4 regions of the Kitasatospora sp. NBC_01302 genome follow, and region 1 is predicted to be linked to each of the others. Evidence: riboswitches for the same ligand, from Rfam matches in the RefSeq annotation. Region 1 holds a riboswitch; each other region holds the start of a gene.
What was found. Region 1 has a riboswitch for cobalamin ahead of OG294_RS12710 (cobalamin biosynthesis protein). Riboswitches for the same ligand answer to the same signal wherever they lie in the genome.
Positions count from the first base shown of each region.

Region 2: it holds a riboswitch for cobalamin, as region 1 does, so the genes downstream of both, OG294_RS25510 (ribonucleoside-diphosphate reductase subunit alpha) here and OG294_RS12710 (cobalamin biosynthesis protein) in region 1, are expected to answer to the same signal.
Region 3: it holds a riboswitch for cobalamin, as region 1 does, so the genes downstream of both, OG294_RS02810 (HoxN/HupN/NixA family nickel/cobalt transporter) here and OG294_RS12710 (cobalamin biosynthesis protein) in region 1, are expected to answer to the same signal.
Region 4: it holds a riboswitch for cobalamin, as region 1 does, so the genes downstream of both, OG294_RS10775 (HoxN/HupN/NixA family nickel/cobalt transporter) here and OG294_RS12710 (cobalamin biosynthesis protein) in region 1, are expected to answer to the same signal.

Region 1 covers NZ_CP108404.1:3,091,093-3,094,154, forward strand. Annotated here, with positions in the region: gene OG294_RS12705 (XRE family transcriptional regulator) at 1-638, opposite strand, end outside; cobalamin riboswitch at 849-1,030, shown strand; gene OG294_RS12710 (cobalamin biosynthesis protein) at 1,063-2,028, shown strand; gene OG294_RS12715 (cobyric acid synthase) at 2,025-3,062, shown strand, end outside.
Region 2 covers NZ_CP108404.1:5,809,498-5,812,559, forward strand. Annotated here, with positions in the region: gene OG294_RS25510 (ribonucleoside-diphosphate reductase subunit alpha) at 1-1,021, opposite strand, end outside; cobalamin riboswitch at 1,283-1,411, opposite strand; gene OG294_RS25515 (glycosyltransferase family 39 protein) at 1,487-3,062, opposite strand, start outside.
Region 3 covers NZ_CP108404.1:583,157-586,218, forward strand. Annotated here, with positions in the region: gene OG294_RS02800 (glycerophosphodiester phosphodiesterase) at 1-152, opposite strand, end outside; tRNA gene OG294_RS02805 (tRNA-Ile) at 407-483, shown strand; gene OG294_RS02810 (HoxN/HupN/NixA family nickel/cobalt transporter) at 612-1,736, opposite strand; cobalamin riboswitch at 1,823-1,963, opposite strand; gene OG294_RS02815 ((2Fe-2S)-binding protein) at 2,086-2,847, opposite strand; gene OG294_RS02820 (CbtA family protein) at 2,844-3,062, opposite strand, start outside.
Region 4 covers NZ_CP108404.1:2,559,980-2,563,041, reverse strand. Annotated here, with positions in the region: partial or broken gene OG294_RS10780 (cellulase family glycosylhydrolase) at 1-380, opposite strand, end outside; gene OG294_RS10775 (HoxN/HupN/NixA family nickel/cobalt transporter) at 699-1,826, opposite strand; cobalamin riboswitch at 1,861-2,075, opposite strand; gene tsaD (tRNA (adenosine(37)-N6)-threonylcarbamoyltransferase complex transferase subunit TsaD) at 2,122-3,062, opposite strand, start outside.

The DNA of each region.
Region 1 (3,062 bases):
CCCTTTGCGGCGGGCGCCGGGGTGCCCCAGGAGCCGGCGCCCCAGTGCGAGGCCACCTGGTACTCGCCCGGGAGCGCGGCCAGCACCGCGGCCAGGCTCGGCCGCGGCACCGGCACCAGCGCCGCCACCGCCGGCAGCTGGGCCTGCCAGCGCCCCTCGACGCAACTCCGCAGCCGCTGGTCGAGCGCCTCGCCCGCGCCGCACACCCGCAGCACCAGGTCCCGCAGGGTCAGGCCGAGCACCTCGACCAGCGCGGCGCTCTGCTCCGGGGTTCCGCTCCAGCGCCCGGTGCGCTCGGCGCCGAGGTAGGCGTCCGGGCCCATCCCGATCCGGGCCGCGGCCTGCTCCACGGTCAGCTCCCGGGCCACCCGGAAGTCGCGCAGCGAGGCGGGCGGTGCGCCCATCAGCTCGGCCGCCGGGCACCACAGGGCCCGGGCCAGCGCGATGAACTCCCGCTCGGTGGGGCGCAGCTCGCCGCTCTCCCAGGCGGTCAGGTGGGGCGCGAGCAGGCGCACGCCGTGCGCGGACATCGCGCGCACCACCTGTTCGGGTGTCAGGCCGAGGCTCTCGCGGTGGGCGCGGGCGGCCCGCGGGGAGAACGGGACCGGGGTGGGGGCCGGTGGCCTGCTTCTTCGCATGGGCCGACGCTAGAGTCGGGGTCGCGGCGCCCCCACCCGCGGAACGCACGAAGCCGGTCGGCGGCCCGCCGACCGCCGTTGGACGATCGGCCAGCGGCGGGGGCGCCGGCCGGCGCCCCCGCCGCTGGTCCGGCACCGGCCCGGGCGCCCCGGTGGTGTGACCGACTCGGCCGGTGACCTGGTTGACTCCCGCTTCGCGCGCGTGATGGGATCCTTGGGCCAATCGGAGGCATGGAGAGGAAGCCGGTGCGAATCCGGCGCGGTCCCGCCACTGTCACCGGGGAGCACGCCCGACGAACGGTCACGGCGGTCCGCCACAGGGCCGTTGGAAGGCCCGGGGGTGCGTCACCACCCGGGAGCCAGGAGACTCTCGCCCCCGTTTCGTCGATCCAGGGCGCGGACCCTGAGTGAGGACACGCAACAGATGGCGGGGGTTTCCCACCGCGCGCTGCCGTACGCCCTCGGCGCCCTGGCCGGCTACGCCGCCGACGCCCGGTTCGGCGACCCGCGCCGCGGCCACCCGGTGGCCGCCTTCGGCCGGGCGGCCGGACGGCTGGAACGCGCGCTCTGGCGCGACCACCGCGGGGCGGGGGCGCTGCACACCGCGCTCTGCGTCACCGCGGTGGCGGCGGGCGCGGCGGGCGTGCAGCAGCTGGCCGGCCGGCACCGGGCGGGCGCCGCCGCGCTGACCGCCGCCGCCACCTGGACCGTGCTCGGCGGCAGTTCGCTCGCCCGCGAGGCCCGTACCGTCGGCGCCGCGCTGACCGCCGGTGATCTGGCAGCCGCCCGCCGGCGCCTGCCGCACCTGTGCGGGCGCGACCCGAGCGCGCTGGACGAGCAGCAGCTGGCCCGCGCCGTGGTCGAGTCGGTGGCCGAGAACACCGCCGACGCCGTGGTCAACGCCCTGGTCTGGGGCGCGGTCGCGGGCGCCCCCGGGCTGCTCGCGTTCCGGGCCGTCAACACGCTGGACGCGATGGTGGGTCACAAGTCGGCGCGCTACCGCCGGTTCGGCTGGGCCGCGGCCCGGCTGGACGACGTGGCCGGCTGGCCCGGCGCCCGGCTGACCGCGCTGCTCACGGTGGCCGCGGCGGAGCGCCGGGACACCGCCTGGCGCGTCTGGCGGCGCGACGGCGGCGCGCACCCGAGCCCGAACGCCGGGCAGGCCGAATCGGCCTTCGCGGGCGCGCTGGGCGTACGCCTGGGCGGCACGCTGCACTACGGCGCCAAGGTGGAGCACCGGCCGGTGCTCGGCGCCGAACTGCGCCCGGTCGCGGTGGCGGACATCGAGCGGGCCTGCCGGCTCTCGCGCCGGGTCGGGCTGCTGGCGCTGGGGACCACGGTGGCGCTGCGCCTGGCCGTGCGGACGCTGACCCACAAGGAGCGGATATGAGCAACGCACTGCTGGTGGCCGGCACCACCTCGGATGCCGGCAAGAGCGTGGTGACCGCCGGGATCTGCCGCTGGCTGGTGCGCCGGGGCGTCAAGGTGGCCCCGTTCAAGGCGCAGAACATGTCGCTCAACTCGATGGTCACCCTGGACGGCGCCGAGATCGGGCGCGCCCAGGTGATGCAGGCCCAGGCGGCCCGGGTCGAGCCGGAGGCGGCGATGAACCCGGTGCTGCTCAAGCCGGGCGCCGACGGGCGCAGCCAGGTGGTGCTGCTCGGCCGCCCGGTCGGCGAGGTCGGCGCGCTCGACTACCGGGACCGCAAGCCCTATCTGCTGGAGCGCTCGCTGGAGTGCCTGGCGGACCTGCGCCGCCGCTTCGACGTGGTGATCTGCGAGGGCGCGGGCTCACCCGCCGAGATCAACCTGCGCGCCGGCGACATCGCCAACATGGGCCTGGCCAGGGCCGCCGAGCTGCCGGTGGTGGTGGTCGGCGACATCGACCGCGGCGGGGTGTTCGCCGCGATGTTCGGCACCCTGGCGCTGCTCTCGGCCGAGGACCAGCGCCTGGTGGCGGGCTGGCTGGTGAACAAGTTCCGCGGCGACGCCCGGCTGCTGAAGCCCGGCCTGGACATGCTGCACGAGCTGACCGGCCGTCCGGTGCTCGGCACCCTGCCGATGCTGGCGGGCCTGTGGCTGGACGCCGAGGACTCGCTGGACCTGTCCACCGCGGTGGCGCACACGGAGGCGGTCGGCCCGTACGGCGCGGACGTGCTGCGGGTGGCCGTGCCGCGCTTCCCCCGGCTGTCCAACTTCACCGACCTGGACGCGCTGGCCCAGGAACCCGGGGTGCTGGTGCGCTGGGCCACCCGCCCCGAGGAGCTGGCCGACGCCGACCTCGTGGTGCTGCCCGGCACCCGGGCCACCGTCGCCGACCTCGCCTGGCTGCGCGAGCGCGGCCTGGAGCGGACGCTGCGCGAGCGGGCCGCCGCCGGACGCCCGGTGCTCGGGATCTGCGGCGGCTACCAGATGCTGGGGCGG
Region 2 (3,062 bases), 2.7 Mb from region 1:
CCAGCTCGGGGACGTCGGCGGGGGAGAAGAGCGACCAGTCGGCGTTGGCGTTGACCCGGCGCATGAACTCGTCCGGGATCCAGTGCGCCAGGTTGAGGTTGTGGGTGCGGCGGGCCTCCTCACCGGTGTTGTCCCGCAGCTCCAGGAACTCCTCGATGTCCGCGTGCCAGGTCTCCAGGTACACGCAGGCCGCGCCCTTGCGACGGCCGCCCTGGTTGACGGCGGCGACCGAGGAGTCCAGGGTGCGCAGGAACGGCACGATGCCGTTGGACTTGCCGTTGGTGCCGCGGATCAGGCTGCCGCGCGAGCGGATCCGGGAGTAGGACAGGCCGATGCCGCCGGCGTGCTTGGACAGCCGGGCGATCTGGGCGTACCGGGAGTAGATCGAGTCCAGGTTGTCCAGCGGCGAGTCCAGCAGGTAGCAGCTGGACATCTGCGGGTGACGGGTGCCGGAGTTGAACAGGGTGGGCGAGGAGGGCAGGTAGGAGAGCGCGCTCATCAGGGCGTAGAGCTCGGCCACCTCGCGCACCGACTGCTCGTCGTCGCCGACCGCCAGGCCGCAGGCGACGCGGAGCAGGAAGTGCTGCGGGGTCTCGATCACCTTGCGGGTGATCGGGTGGCGCAGCAGGTAGCGGGACTGCACGGTGCGCAGGCCGAAGTACTCGAACCGGTCGTCGCCGCGGGTGTCGATCAGCGCGTCCAGGGCCTCGGCGTGCTTGGCCACGAAGGCGGCGGTGCTGTCGCCGATCAGGCCCTCGGTGTGGCCCACCGCGATCGAGGCGGCGAAGGACAGGGCGCCCTGGCCGATCGCCTCGTCGGCGATCTCCTGGGCGAGCAGGCGGGCGGCCAGCTTCGAGTACTGGGGGTCCTCGGCGATCATCGAGGCTGCGGCGTCCACGGCCAGCCCGCGCAGTTCGGCGAAGTCCGAACCGGCGTGACGGCCGCGCAGCGCGGCGGCGGCGACGTGGCCGGGGTCCACCTGGGGGAGGTCGGTGCTTCGGTCGGTGAGCAGCCGAAGCAGCGCGGCCCCGGGGTCGGTCTGGGCGTCGTTGGAGGCACCGCCAGGCCGGAGGCTGGGGGAAGAACCCTGTGAGGGCAGGGTAACTGAGTCAACGACGGTCAAGGCGCTCTCTCCTGTGGCGGCGGCGGACTGGCGGAGTCCGTGGCCCGCGCGCGCGGCAGGGCAGAACAGCACGCCGAAACTTTCCGGCGCGCGTCATCCACCCTGGCCTGCCCGCGAGGCCGGACGGTACAGCTGTGCATGAAGGCGTCTGCGGGGAAGCCCGGTGGCACACCGTCGGCAGGTAACCGGACTCGCGGGCACCCGTGGGCGCAGCCGCTCACCGTTGCGGGGCAGTCCCGGACTTCCACCGGATTCCCCTGCGTCGACAGCGAGAGTGAGCATACATGTAGTGGTAGCCGCTTCGAGCAACCCCATATGTAGTGTCGCGTGGAGTGGTGAAACCGACACCAGATGGCCGCAATGTCAGCTGGTGCCAGGCGCCATCTGCACGTTGTGGTCGCCGAGGTCGTCCGCCACCGAGGCCCGGCGGGAGGGGTGGACCCGGCTCAGCAGGACCAGCTTGACCCAGGGGAGGGCGTCGGTCCGGGTGGCCTGGAACTGGCTGCGGAGCACCTCGGCGGTCTGCGGCGGGAGCGCGGCCAGCGGGTCGGCTCCGGTGCCGGTGGACACCAGCCAGATCCGGTTGGTGTTGGCCGCGCAGGCGTCCGGGTCGTCGCACTCCTGGGCCGAGTAGAGGCCGGTGACGGCGGCCGACTTCTGCAGCAGGATATCCTTCGGGGCGGTCCTGACGTCGCGCAGCTCGTAGGCCATCGACATCCGCTCCTGCAGGATCCCGCTGTAGACGATGCCGTCGCCGGGCTGCTGGTCGTGCAGCATGATCCGGGTGAGCTGGTCGTAGTCCGGCTCGCCCGCAAGGTCCTGATGGGTCGCCCGGATCCCGGGCCAGGCCGTCCAGCCGAGTCCGGCGACCGCGGCGGCGACCAGCACCCAGCTGAGCAGCCGGCGCGGCAGTGCGGGGCGGGCCTCGCGAGTGAGCGGCCCGGCGATGCGGCAGACCGCGGCGGCGGCCAGCAGCGCCCAGGCCGGCAGGGTGAAGAGCAGGTAGCGGTTGAGGAAGAGGTGCAGCCAGCTCGCGGTGGCGAAGGTCACCAGCGGCGGCAGCAGCGCCCAGGCCGCGAGCAGGGCGGCGTGCCGACGGGCCGCCAGCAGCCCCAGCAGACCCACGGCCAGCACCGCGAGCCCGACGTGCCAGGACAGGAAGAGCGTGTCCGGGTAGTTCCTGAGGTCGGTGAGCCCGGTCCTGTTCCAGGCGATCTGGGCGCTCTGCGCCTGACCCTGCAGCACCATCGGGACCGTCAGCGAGCCGCCGGCCAGCACGGCGGCGGTGAAGGCCCAGCGGGGGACCAGGTCGGCCTTGCGGGTGCCGGTGAGCACGGCGGCCAGGTGGCCGGCCAGCACCGAGAGGGTCACCAGGTGGGTCCAGCCGAGCAGCGGGACGGTCGCCGCGTAGCCCGCCCATGCCTTCAGCGAGGGGCGCTCCAGGGCGCGGACGAGCAGGTGGGTGGAGGCGATGGCGACCAGCACCGCGAAGGCGTAGGGACGGGCCTCCTGGCCGTACCGGACGGCGCCGGGCAGGACCGCCAGCAGGAGGCCGGCCAGCAGCCCGGTGGCGGGCGTGAAGAGCCGGCGGCCGAGCAGCGCCAGCCACCCCGCCGCCATCGCCATCGCGATCGCGGACGGGACCCGCAGCGCGGTGGGCGAGTCGCCGAACAGGTCGATCCAGCCGTGCAGGAACAGGTAGTAGGGCAGCAGCACGATGTCCACGTTGTGGATCAGCTTGCTGAGGTCGCCGATCGACAGGGTGGACGCCCACCAGCTGGCGTGCTCGTCCCGCCACATCTGCCGCTTGCCGATGTCGTGCAGGCAGAGCACCAGTGCGGTGGCGGCCGGCAGTCCGAGCAGCAGCAGGGCGGCGAGCGGCCCGCCGGTGCGGTCGGCGCGCTCGGCACGCTCGGCCTGGCGCCTGGCGCGCCGCCCG
Region 3 (3,062 bases), 2.5 Mb from region 1:
CCGTCGGCGGTGGCGTGGACGTCCGTCTCCAGGTAGCGGTAGCCGAGGGCGACGGCCGCCGAGAACGCGGCGAGCGAGTTCTCGGGATGGCCGATCACACCTCCCCGGTGAGCGAAGGCCAGCGGCCCCCGGTGGTCGAGGAAGGGGTGCATCTCGGGCTCCGAGCTTTTGTGAGGGGAACGACGTCGGGGTCAGAGTGGGAGGAACTGTAGCGCCCTTCGTGGCGAGCAGCACCGCCCTGCCGAGTTTGCTACTCGCCAGTACCCAGCGGGGCGAAGTATGCCAGGCCCCTTCGGCGAGGTACATCCGCTGCGCGATCTGCGCATTGGCCTGGCCCCTGGCCCCACCATCGAGGAAACGGGTTTTTGAGTTCAGCAGCTGATCAGCTAAAGTTTCCGTGCGGCACGGGCCTATAGCTCAGACGGTTAGAGCGCTTCCCTGATAAGGAAGAGGCCACAGGTTCAAGTCCTGTTAGGCCCACCAGCGCTGAATGCCCGGAGTGGTTATCCACTCCGGGCATTGTGGCATTCCCCCACTCCCCTACGCGCCCATGCGCCCGGGGCGAGGGCGGGTGGAGCTTCCTGCGCTCACCTGACTGCTGCGAGCGCCCGTCAGGCCAGTTCCTTGGCGTCCACTGACGGTGTACCGGCCGGGGTGCTCCAACGGGCCTCGACCTTGCCGTAGCGCCAGTAGACCAGCGCGACGATCCAGGTCAGCGCGAACAGTGCGGCGATCGCGAAGCCCGCCTTGTTGATGTCGAAGTTCGCCATGAAGTCCCAGAAGGCGCCCTTGAGGTGCAGCTCGGAGGTGAGCACGCCGAGCAGCTCGATGGTGCCGATCAGGAAGGCCGCGGCGATCGACAGGCCGGTGATGACCAGGTTGTAGTAGACCTTGCGGACGGGGTTGGCGAAGGCCCAGCCGTAGGCGAAGTTCATGAAGCAGCCGTCCAGGGTGTCGAACAGCGTCATGCCGCCGGCGAAGAGCAGCGGCAGCGCGAGGACGGCGTAGAACGGCAGGCCGGAGGTGGCGGCGTAGGCCGTCGCGGCGAGCAGCACGACCTCGGTGGCGGTGTCGAAGCCGATGCCGAAGATCAGGCCGACGAAGAACATCTGCCAGGTGTGCTTGATCGTGCGCATGAAGCGGCCGAAGAAGCGGTACATCAACCCGCGTGCCTGGAGCTGGCGTTCGAGCTCGGCCTCGTCGAAGGTGCCGCGCCGCATGGCCCGGAACACCTTGGCGATGCCCGCCAGCACGACGAGGTTGAGCAGCGCGATGAGGTAGAGGAAGCTCGCCGAGGTGACCGTGCCGATGACGCCGCCGACGGTCTCGTAGCTGGAGTTCGGGTCGACCACCGCGCCGAAGACGGCCTTGGCGGCGATGGTCAGGCCGATGCCCACCACGCAGATGATGGTGGAGTGGCCCAGCGCGAAGAAGAAGCCGGTGCCCAGCGGGCGCTTCTCCTCCGCCATGAACTTGCGGGTGACGTTGTCGATCGCGGAGATGTGGTCGGCGTCGAAGGCATGGCGGGCACCCAGCGTCCACGCGGTGAACGCGACGCCCATCCCGATGCCGAGCCCGTCGTAGTGGAAGTGGTGCGGCAGGACCGCGAACACGAAGATGCCCCAGCCGAGGCCGTTGAGGGCCAGGATCACCAGGGCCATCAGGCTCAGGCGTCCCCACTCGGAGGGCTGCAGCGCGTCGCGCATCGTTCTGAACCGGGTTGCCGGAGCGGGCAAGGCATCCTCCTCGGGATGCTCGCGGACAGGGCGGCACACCCGAGTCGGCCACGGCGGGCCGGGCGGGCCGTCCTTCCGTCGAGGCGGGAATCCGTGGCACGGCAGCAGGCGACCGGACTCGCCCCCCGAGGGGGACATCACCGTTGCGGGACAGTGCCGGGTTCACACCGGACTTCGCTGCTGGCACACCGTCACAGCAGGCGGCTGCAACCTTGCCAGGCTAGTGAGCCGCTCCCACCGGACTCAAGTCCACACAGGTCAAGACCCGGGAAACTCTGCGCCGGACGGCTTCGCGGGCCGTCGCAGTCCGACGGATCGTCATATCGTGTCTCGGCAAGGCACTCTCTTGCTATCCCCGGTGGCCCGGGGGTGCGGTGAGGACGCAGTCCCCGCACAGGGCGCCCGCGTGGTCGGGGGCGGCCCGGTAGATCAGGCAGCAGCTGCGGCGGCGGAACCCGGTGCCGTCGTCGGCCGCGGTGCCCGCGCCCTGCAGGGGCGCACGGGCGAGCAGCTGAGCGACCAGTTCGCGCGCGCCCGGCGCCAGTTGAGGGGCCGAGCGGGCGATGGCCGCGGCGGCGCCGTTGACGGCGGAGGCCACGTTGCCGTGCAGGATCCGCGCCGAGACGCCGAACCCGGCGCCGAGCGCCTCGCTCAACTCCCGGACCGGGCCGTCGAGCAGGTCCGCGCCCAACCGGTCGGCGAGTTCGACCCGGTCGGCGACGGGTTCAAGGACCTGCTGCGGCAACGAGAGCGGGAACATGCCGCCGGGCACCGGCTGCCAGCGGGCCTCGCGCAGGCCGTGCCGGAGCACCGCCCCGTCGAGGACGGCGACGGCGAAGGCCGGCGAGACGAGTCTGGCGGCCAGGCCGAGGTGGGTCACCGAGGCGGCCACCCGCTCCTCCACCGCTTCCAGCGGCTGACCGCCGGCCGCCGCCAGGTAGGTGCGGACGCCGGCCACGCGCTCCCGCAACACGGCTGTATCGTCGAGCAGTTCGGCCATCGGCCGCCACGGCGGCAGGACCGGTCCGTCGTCGTGGCAGTCGATGGCGAAGAACGGCCCGAAGGCCGCGAGCCGTTGCGGCATCGCGGCCCCGGGGAGCTGCCGGGTCATGCGGCGACGACCGGCGCGGTCCCGGCCCCATCACCCGCACCCGCACCCGCACCCGCACCCGCAGCGGCCTTGCGCGCCTCGGGGTCGAGCAGCCGCTCGGCCATCGGTCCGAAGACCAGTCCGAGGGTGGCCCACAGCAGGAGCTGGGCGGCCACGGACAGGAAGCGGAAGTCGAAGAGGGTGTCCGCCGGGAAGCCCGGGTAGACGATGGCGCC
Region 4 (3,062 bases), 530 kb from region 1:
GCGTAGCCGGCCGGGTCGGCCGCCGGCGCCCAGAAGGTGGTCAGGTTGGGTTCGTTCCACAGCTCCCAGTCGTGCACTCCGCGCGGCGCGTAGCGCTGGGCGGCGGCCGCGGCGAAGGCGGCGAACCGGGCGGCGTCGTGCGGCCCGCAGGCCGGTTCCGTGCAGCCGGGCGACCGGGCCCACGGCGGGGTGGCGGTGAGTACCGGCAGCACGCTCAGGCCGCGTGCGTCGGCCGCCGCGACCACCCGGTCGAACAGGTGCCAGGCGTAGTCGCCCGGACCGTTGTGCTGGATGTCGTCCCAGGACAGGTCGGCGCGCACCAGGGTGGCGCCGACCTGCACGGCGGTGTCGAGCGCGGCGGCCAGGTCGGCGTCCGACATCCAGACCAGCCGGTCACCGTAGGCGATTCCGGTGACCGGGCGGGTCGGCGCGGGCGGGGTGGGCGGCGTCGGCCGCGGGTGCGAGCCGCCGCCGCAGCCGGCCAGCAGCGGTGTCAGCAGCAGCGCGAGCGACAGGACGGCCGCCACCGTCCACCGCGGGCACGGCCGTTGACGCTCCGGCCGCTGGAGATGGCGCCGCCGCATCGTTCCTCCCGCCCGGCCCCCGCCTGGCTCCTCGGTCCCCCGAGGTCACCCGGGGCCGTCCGGTCGACCGTACACCCGAGTCGGTGGACGGCGGCGGCGGGAGGGCCGTGAGGCTCAGTCAGCGGCCGGGGCCCCGCCCCAGCGCTTCTCCACCCCCGCGAACTTCCAGTACCCCAGCGCGCAGGCCCAGACCACCACGAACAGGCCGACGATCACGAAGCCGACGTTGTTGAGGTCGATCCCGGAGATCCAGCCGCTGACCGGGTCGGTGAGGTCCAGCTGGTCGTGCAGCACGCCGACCAGTTCGATGGTGCCGATGAAGAAGGCCACCGCGATCGAGAGCCCGGTGATGGTGAGGTTGTAGTACACCTTGCGGACCGGGTTGGAGAACGCCCAGTGGTAGGCGAAGTTCATGAAGGTGCCGTCGAGGGTGTCGAACAGGCTCATGCCCGAGGCGAAGAGCAGCGGCAGCAGCAGGATCGCGTACCAGGGCAGCCCAGCGGCGGCGCCGGAGCCCGCCATCACCATCAGCGCCACCTCGGTGGCGGTGTCGAAGCCGAGTCCGAAGAGCACACCGACCGGGTACATCTGCCAGGGGCGGCTGATGGACTTGGTCAGCCGGCCCAGGATCCGGTTCATGAAGCCGCGGTTGGCCAGGTGCTTCTCCAGCTCGTGCTCGTCGAACTGGCCCGCCCGCATCGCCCTGAAGACCCGGTAGATGCCGACGAGGGCGACCAGGTTGAGCGCGGCGATCAGGTAGAGGAAGCTGCCGGAGACGCTGGTGCCGATCACGCCGAGCGTCACATGGGCGTCCGACTTGTCGTCCACCAGGGTGCCCGCGATCTTGGCGCCCATCGCGATCAGCGCCGCCATCGCCATCACGATGGAGGAGTGGCCGATGGCGAACCAGAAGCCGACCGAGACCGGGCGCTGGCCGTCGGCCATCAGCTTGCGGGTGGTGTTGTCGATGGCGGCGATGTGGTCGGCGTCGAAGGCGTGCCGCATGCCGAGGGTGTAGGCGGTGACGCCCAGACCGAGGCCGAAGACCTGGCCGCCGACCTGGTAGTGGTGCGGGGCGACCATGCCCAGCAGGACGGCGAAGCCCACCACGTGCATGGCCACGATGACCGCCAGCAGCCCGGAGGTGCGGATCGTGTCGGCGCGCTGCCAGCGCGGGGGAGTGGTGGTCGCCGGGGCTGTCGTGGCCGGGGCGGGTATGACGGGGTTTTCGGGCAGACTCATGGCAGGGAACGCCTCTCCAGCACCTCGTGGACAGTTCTCGTAAGGTGCCGTGGCCGGTCTCCTGGCTGACGGGTCGAACGTGTCCGCGGCTCGCCTTCCCGGGCGCCTTGCGGCGCCCGGTGGCGGCCCGTCGTGGACGGGCGCGACGCGGACACTTCCCGATCACAGTGGCGAGGGCCGCTCCGGTCTGGAACCCCTGTTGAGGGTCCGTCACCGGTCTTCCCGAACACCACGGCGATCAACACCGTAGGTGCTGGGTCGTCATGTCGACAAGCCCGGCCGACTGCGACGCACCTCACCCGGTGAGCTGCGGCTCCCGTGCCGTCGGGGTCAGCCGCGCGAACTCCAGCGGGGCCGAGGGGTCGATCGAGAGCTCCGCGGGGGCGGGTTCGGCCCCGGCCCGCACCAGCAGGTCGCCGACGGCGGCGACCATCGCGCCGTTGTCGGTGCACAGGCCCACCGGCGGCACCCGCAGCGCGATGCCCGCCGCCGCGCAGCGCCGTTCGGCCAGCGCACGGACCCGCGAGTTGGCGGCCACCCCGCCGACCAGCACCAGGGTGCCGATCGCGTGGTCGCGGCAGGCGCGCACCGCCTTGCGGGTCAGCGTGTCGGCGATCGCCTCCTGCAGCGCGGCGGCGGCGTCGGCGACCCGCGGCTCGGCCCCGCCCGCGCGCTGCGCCTCCACCCAGCGGGCGGCGGCGGTCTTGAGACCGGAGAAGGAGAAGGCGTAGGGCGGGTCCGCCCGGCCGCTGAGCGGGCGCGGGAAGCGGACGGCGGACCGGTCGCCCGCCTTGGCCGCGCGGTCGATCGCCGGGCCGCCCGGGTAGGGCAGGCCCAGGATCCGGGCCACCTTGTCGAAGCACTCGCCGGCCGCGTCGTCCAGGGTGTCGCCGAGGTGCACGATCGGGTCCTTGGCCAGGTCGCGCACCAGCAGCAGCGAGGTGTGGCCGCCGGAGACGATCAGCACCACGCACGGGTCGGGCAGCGGCCCGCCGTCCAGCGTCGCGGCGGCCACGTGCCCCGCCAGGTGGTGCACCCCGTACAGCGGCACGCCCAGCGAGAAGGCGTAGCCCTTGGCGGCGGCCACCCCGACCTGCAGCGCCCCGGACAGGCCGGGGCCGGTGGTGACGGCGACCGCGCCGACGTCGGCCAGGGTGAGGCCGGCGCGGTCGAGCGCCTCGCGCACCACCGGTGCCATCGCCTGGACGTGGGCGCGGGCGGCGATCTCCGGCACCA